Tunturibacter gelidoferens: one gene and its partner. Each later gene encodes a partner of the first gene's protein in a complex. Links are inferred from orthologs where the notes say so. Each region holds a gene or a part of one and is shown in the gene's direction. Other genes may lie near its edges.

Region 1 (3,314 bases):
TCGCCTGGGCCAGCATGGGTTGCAGGATCAGGTGCGCGCGATCAACGTAGCGGGCGTCAAGCTGGCGCGGGAGTGCGTGAACCAGATACGGGAGAAGCAGGCCTCTGAGGCCTTTGTGGCGGGGTCGATCGGGCCGCTGGGCGTGCGGTTGGAGCCGCTGGGTAAGGTTGGACTCGAGGAGGCCCAGGAAGCTTTTGCGGAACAGATTCGTGCTTTGGTAGAGGGTGGGCCGGGCGTGGGCGTGGATCTGCTGATTGTGGAGACGATGACGTCGCTGACCGAGGCGGAGCAGGCGATTCTGGCAGCGCGCAGTGTGGCTCCGGGAGTTCGTGTCGTCGTAATGATGACGGTCGATGAAGACGGGAACTGCCTCGACGGTGCATCGGCGGAGACTGCCGCGATCAAGCTGACGGAGTGGGGCGCGGACGCTGTGGGATGCAACTGCAGCGCGGGTCCGGCTACGGTATTGAGCGTGATTGAGCGGATGCGGCCATTGACCGCACTTCCCTTGGCTGCGATGCCGAACGCCGGAATTCCACGAGCCGTCGAGGGGCGAACGATCTATCTCACGTCGCCCGAGTACATGGCCAGCTTTACCCGCAAGCTGGTGAAGGCGGGCGCGAGCATCGTTGGCGGATGTTGCGGTACCACGCCGAGCTACACGCGGGCGATGAAGAGCTCGCTGCGCGCGTTGGGAGCGATGGAGGGCGGCATTGAGGTGATGCAGCGCAGCGGTACGGGCAAGGCTACGACCATCAAGGAGAGCAAGGTTGCGCCGCCGCCGCTGGCCGAACGGTCCAAGATCGGTTCGATGGTAGCGGCGGGCGAGTTTGTAACGATGGTGGAGATCGTTCCGCCGAAGGGCATCGACTGCAGCAAGGAGCTGGATGGTGCAGCGCAGTTGCACCGGCTCGGCGTGGATGCGATCAATGTGCCGGATTCGCCCCGGGCCAGCGCGAGGATGAGTGCGCAGAGCCTGTGCGTGCAGATTCAACAGCATGTCGGCATCGAGACGATTCTGCACTACACCTGCCGCGACAGAAACGTGCTGAGCATTCAGAGCGATCTGCTGGGCGCCTCGTCGATTGGGCTGAAAAATATTCTTTGCCTGACGGGCGATCCGCCGAAGCTGGGCAACTATCCGAATGCGACGGCGGTGTTTGATGTCGATGCGATCGGTCTAGTGAATGTGGTGAAGAATCTGAACTACGGACTCGACATTGGGAGCAACTCTATCGGAGAGTCCACGGGCTTCTCCATTGCGGTAGCGGCGAACCCAGGCGTGCAGGATATGGATCAGGAGGTTCGCCGGTTCGCGTTCAAGGTGGAGGCTGGGGCGGAGTACGCCATCACGCAACCCGTCTTCGATATGCGCGTGCTTGAAGAGTTTTTGCGCAGGATCGAAGGCTTCCGCATTCCGGTGATCGCGGGCATCTGGCCGTTGACTAGTCTGCGCAACGCGGAGTTTATGAAGAACGATCTGCGCGTGAGTATGCCGGATGAGATTATGGCGCGGATGGCCACGGCGCTGACCCCCGAAGCAGGCAGGCTGGAGGGCGTCAAGATTGCGCAGGAGATGCTGGCTGAGGCAAGGCCGATGGTGCAGGGCGTTCAGGTGAGTGCGCCCTTCGGACGATATGGCGTCGCGGCCGACGTGCTCGGGCTGGCAGAGGTTGAGGTTGCGTAATGGCGAACTTTGAAGAGCAGTTGACGGCGTTGGAGACGGTGGTGGAGAAGCTGGAGCGCGGAGACCTTTCGCTCGACGAGTCGGTGCGTCTGTTCGAGGAGGGTGTGAAGCTCTCGAACGCCTGCAAGAAGGAGCTGGAGGCAGCAGAGGGAAAGATCCAGGTGCTGGTGGAGCAGGGTAAGGGTAAGAAAGGGGTGGAGGATCTGGATATGTCTGAGAATGGTCAGTTGGGTGACGACGAGGAGTAGAGGATGGGCCGTAGGGAGGGCAGGTCCCGATCATGTTTCTCGGTCATTTCGCAGTCGGTTTTGCGAGCAAGAAGTTTGCGCCTCGTACCAACAGGGGTGTCCTGATTGCGGCCCCCATGTTTCTGGATATGCTGTGGCCGGTGTTTCTTCTGACTGGCTGGGAGCGAGTACGTATCGACCCTGGCAATACGCGGTTTACTCCGCTCGATCTTGAATATTTTCCGTGGTCGCACAGCTTGTTGATGTCAGTTGTCTGGGCCTCGGCGTTCGGGCTTCTGTACTACCTGACCACACGCTATCGGCGTGGCGCGGTTGTGATTTGGATTGGCGTGGTGAGCCACTGGTTACTCGACTGGATTACGCATCGTCCGGATATGCCACTCTATCCTGGCAGTCCTCTGTTCGGTCTGGGGTTGTGGAACCATGTGGGCGCAACGCTGGCCGTCGAATTGACCATGTTTCTGCTGGGCATCTGGTTGTATGTTGGCGTTACTCGCGCTCGCGATCGAGTTGGGCGATACGGATTTCTCGCTTATGTCGTGTTGCTGCTGGTGCTATACCTTGGAGATCGATTCAGTAGTCCACCTGCTAACGTCGCACAAGATATTGCGTGGCCTGGAATCGTTGCTGAGTTAGTTTTGATTCCGTGGGCGTGGTGGTTTGATCAGCATCGTGCGCTGCGCGCAGAGATGGGTGAGGCAGTGATCTAGTTTCTCTTTCGCGGGATCTTTCGATGTCAGCGGTCGCGGCTGGTGACGAAGCCGGGTACCCAGAGGAGCGCGCGCTTGGCGTCGGAGTCGGGCAGCTCTGCGATGGTGAGGCGGGCTGCTTCGGCGTAGGCGCAGGCGGTGTCCATGGCGTAGTCGATGGAGCCGTGGCGTTGCAGAATCTCAAGGATCTGCGGGTGGGAGACACGGGCGAAGCTGCGGTCGGCGAGGACGGTGCGGATGGCCTCGCGGTCGGCTCCTGTGCCGCGCTCGAGCGCGTGGATGACGGCGAGAGTGGCCTTGCCTTCGCGCAGGTCCGAGGCGACAGGCTTGCCGAGGACATCTTCAGCGGCGGTCAGGTCTAAAACGTCGTCGACGATCTGGAAGGCGAGGCCCAGGTTGCGGCCGTACTCGCCGAGCTGGGATTCAAGTTCATCGGGGTCACCGAAGCCGTGAGCAGGCGTGATCGCCGCACCGAGCTGCATCGAGACCTTGAAGAGGCAGGCGGTCTTGCGGAAGATGAGGTCGAAGTACTCCTCTTCGTTGATAAGGTGGCCGAGCTTTTCAATCTGGAGCAGCTCGCCCTCGACCATCTGCTGGGTAAGCGAGATCAGCAACTCAAGGACGCGAAAGTTCCGCTCCTCAAGGGCCGCCGAGAAGGACTGCATGTAG
Region 2 (3,115 bases), 2.4 Mb from region 1 along the record:
CAATCTGAAAAACGTGCGTGAACAGGCGCGTACCTGGTCGAGGCCTGTAGGCATACTTACAAAACCGTGTCAGCCCTCGGAGCTTCTACGTGAGGCTGCCGTGCTGCTGGCGACTGCTTAGCGAGTGATGCGGCATGCCTGAGCTGGGCCGTACTCTCCTCATCCTCGGGTTGCTGCTGGCTTTGGCCGGGGGGATCATTCTCGGGCTGAATCGCCTGAATCTGCCTCTTGGACGCCTCCCTGGGGACCTCAGCTGGCGTGGCCGGGGATGGTCGGTTTCGTTTCCAATCGCGACTTCGATTCTGATCAGTGTTCTTCTGAGCGTGATTCTTTGGGTTGTGGGACGGCTGCGCCGCTGACCGTCCGATTAGCCGCGTCGCGATGCTAGACTCAGGCAAGATGTCCGAAAGGGAAGACAATCCGCCGACACTGGCCAGCCTTCGAGCGCGGCGAGGGAAGGTCCGGACTGAAAGGCGGTCACCATCGAAGGCTCTGGCAATTCCGTCGCCGGACCTGCTGCTTCAAACGGATTTTTTTTCATTCTTTGAGGAAGAGGCCGCGATCGCGGTTGCTGCTTCTGTTGATTCAGTCCCTCGCAGTGAAGGGTCCAGCGAGATTGCGATAAAACCCCCGCCTCGAAGTGTGCCGGGCATGAGGGAACCGGTGACTGAGCGTCGCATCTGGAGCGTTCGCTCCCTTGTGACGAACGTTAGACAACAGATCGAGATGACCTATACCGACCTCTGGGTCGAAGGTGAGATCTCCAACTGCCGGCCAGCCCCCTCGGGGCACATCTACTTCACGTTGAAGGATGGCGAGGCCCAGTTGCCGGTTGTGCTGTTTCGCCGTCAGGCGGGTTTGTTACGCTTTCGGCCTGCGGATGGGCTTTCCGTTCTGGTTCGTGGCCGCATCTCTGTGTATGAGAGCCGCGGGCAGTTACAGCTTATCGCGGAGACGATGGAACCTCGCGGCGCTGGGGCGTTGCAGCTTGCGTTCGAGCAGCTTAAGGCGCGACTGCTTGCTGAGGGGCTCTTCGACGCGTCTCGTAAGCGACAGTTGCCATCGTTCCCGAAGTGCGTTGGCATCGTCACATCACTCTCCGGCGCAGTGATCCGCGACATCGTTACTGTTGTTCGCCGTCGTCATGCGCGGCTCAATCTGCTGGTGTATCCCGCTACGATGCAAGGTGGGTCCAGTCCGGAGTCTGTCGCTGTAGGCATTCGGTGGTTCAACAAAAATGCTTCGCTGGTCGATGTCATCGTGGTTGCAAGAGGCGGCGGGTCGATGGAAGATCTCGCCGGCTTCAACGATGAGGCGCTGGCCCGTACGATCGCCGCGTCCGGACTGCCTGTCGTCTCTGCAATTGGCCACGAGACGGACTTCACGATCGCCGATTTTGTCGCGGATCTTCGCGCGGCGACGCCGTCAGCTGCTGCTGAACTGATTACGGCGGCGCAGCATCGCATTGAGGAGCGCGTGGCTGCGTTGAGTGCGAGAGTGCAACGTGCTGGGAGATTTCACTTGATGCACGCGCGACAGCGCTACGCACGACTCTCTGCAGAGACGGTTTTGAATCGATTGCGAGATGCCGTCAACCGCAGGGATCAACGGCTCGACGAGCTTCGGCTACGTCTTGAGGCGGCAGCGCAAGGGCGCCTTCGCGTTCCGATCCAACGGCTGAATTCGATGAGTGATCGTCTCCGGCGCCAGGATATTTCTATTCGCATTGCCGCGACGGATCATCGTTTGCAGGCTGTGGCGGTGCGGTTGCAGCGCGCCGCGGTTCAGACGGTTGCGAGTCGGCATACACGTCTCGAAATGACTTCAGCGAGGCTCGACGCGTTGTCGCCACTCGCAGTCTTATCGCGTGGCTATGCTCTCGTTTATCTGCAAGGCGGCGCTGCAGACGGTACGTTGCTGCGTTCCTCCGCAGATGCCGCGGTTGGACAGACGATACGCGCGCGGCTTGCGCAGGGGACGCTCGAGGCCGAAATAAGTCAGACTCATATGGAAGACGCACACATAATGGAGACCAGCAAGTCATGAAGAAGCTCTTTGGAACCGACGGCATTCGCGCTGTCGCAGGGCAGTCACCACTTGATGGGACCACGGTATACGCCATCGGACTTGCACTCGCACATATTCTTGGTGCGAAGACTCTGACGCCGCGAGTTTTACTCGGAATGGATACTCGCGAATCCAGCGAATGGATTGCCGCAACCTTAACGGCCGGGCTCGATGCGGGCGGAGCTTCTGTTGAAAGCGCTGGTGTGATCACAACGCCGGCGGTTGCGTTTCTCACGCATACTCATGGCTTCGCTACCGGCGTCGTCATCTCGGCCTCACACAATCCGTGGCAGGACAACGGCATTAAACTCTTTGGGCCAGATGGTTATAAGCTTCCGGATGCCGTTGAGCTTGCGATCGAAGAGGAGATCTTCCGTCAACTTGCTGCACCGACGACTGCGCCGCAAAGTACCGTGCCGCCTGCTGTAAATGAGGCCGACCGCGCAGAGTATGTTCGCTTTCTGCTGGCGTCCGTTCCTGAGCTTTCGTTGGATGGGAAGCGGATCGTGATCGACTGCGCCAATGGAGCTGCTTCGTCGGTTGCACCACAGCTGTTTTCGGATCTGGGCGGAGAGGTTTTGATCACTCATGCCAGTCCCGACGGGAGAAATATCAATGAGGCCTGCGGGGCATTGCATCCAGAGATCGTTGCCGAACAGGTGAAGCGTTGCAAGGCGTCGATGGGGATTACGTTCGATGGCGATGCCGACCGTGCGCTCTTTGCCGATGAGCATGGTCGCGTTGTGAATGGGGATGCTGTCCTTCTACTGGCGGCACGCGATTTGCAGCGTCGCGGGCTTTTGACTAACTCGACGGTGGTTGCGACGACGATGTCCAACATGGGGCTTGAGGCGGCGCTGAAACGTAGCGGAATCGAGATGCTTCGCGCTGCTGTCGGGGACAAGTACGTTCTTGAGCAGATGATTGCCACGGGCGCTGCCCTGGGTGGAGAACAGTCCGGCCACATTATCTTCAGCGGACGCAGCACGACGGGGGATGGACTGCTGACGGCGTTGCTGCTGCTGGATGTTGTCCACCGGAGCGGGAA

What was found.
Region 2: the proteins of xseB (region 1) and xseA are in contact, whole or in part, in a cryo-EM structure (PDB 8TXR), measured with the Escherichia coli proteins. The link is inferred for Tunturibacter gelidoferens from one-to-one orthologs.

Annotation. Positions count from the first base shown.
Region 1 is NZ_CP132938.1:2,288,446-2,291,759, forward strand. The notes cover bases 312-3,310. They hold xseB (exodeoxyribonuclease VII small subunit), read left to right. Parts: upstream 312-1,686; coding sequence 1,687-1,935; downstream 1,936-3,310. Other genes in these bases: RBB81_RS10145 (bifunctional homocysteine S-methyltransferase/methylenetetrahydrofolate reductase), read left to right, coding at 312-1,687; RBB81_RS10155 (metal-dependent hydrolase), read left to right, coding at 1,968-2,645; RBB81_RS10160 (polyprenyl synthetase family protein), read right to left, coding at 2,672-3,310. In the rest of the region: more of RBB81_RS10145, read left to right, coding at 1-311; more of RBB81_RS10160, read right to left, coding at 3,311-3,314. UniProt on the Escherichia coli protein: Bidirectionally degrades single-stranded DNA into large acid-insoluble oligonucleotides, which are then degraded further into small acid-soluble oligonucleotides.
Region 2 is NZ_CP132938.1:4,709,617-4,712,731, reverse strand. What follows is about bases 55-2,854. They hold xseA (exodeoxyribonuclease VII large subunit), read left to right. Parts: upstream 55-663; coding sequence 664-2,046; downstream 2,047-2,854. Other genes in these bases: glmM (phosphoglucosamine mutase), read left to right, coding at 2,043-2,854; RBB81_RS20345 (DUF2905 domain-containing protein), read left to right, coding at 135-359; RBB81_RS20350 (response regulator), read left to right, coding at 55-121. Also shown: more of RBB81_RS20350, read left to right, coding at 1-54; more of glmM, read left to right, coding at 2,855-3,115. UniProt on the Escherichia coli protein: Bidirectionally degrades single-stranded DNA into large acid-insoluble oligonucleotides, which are then degraded further into small acid-soluble oligonucleotides.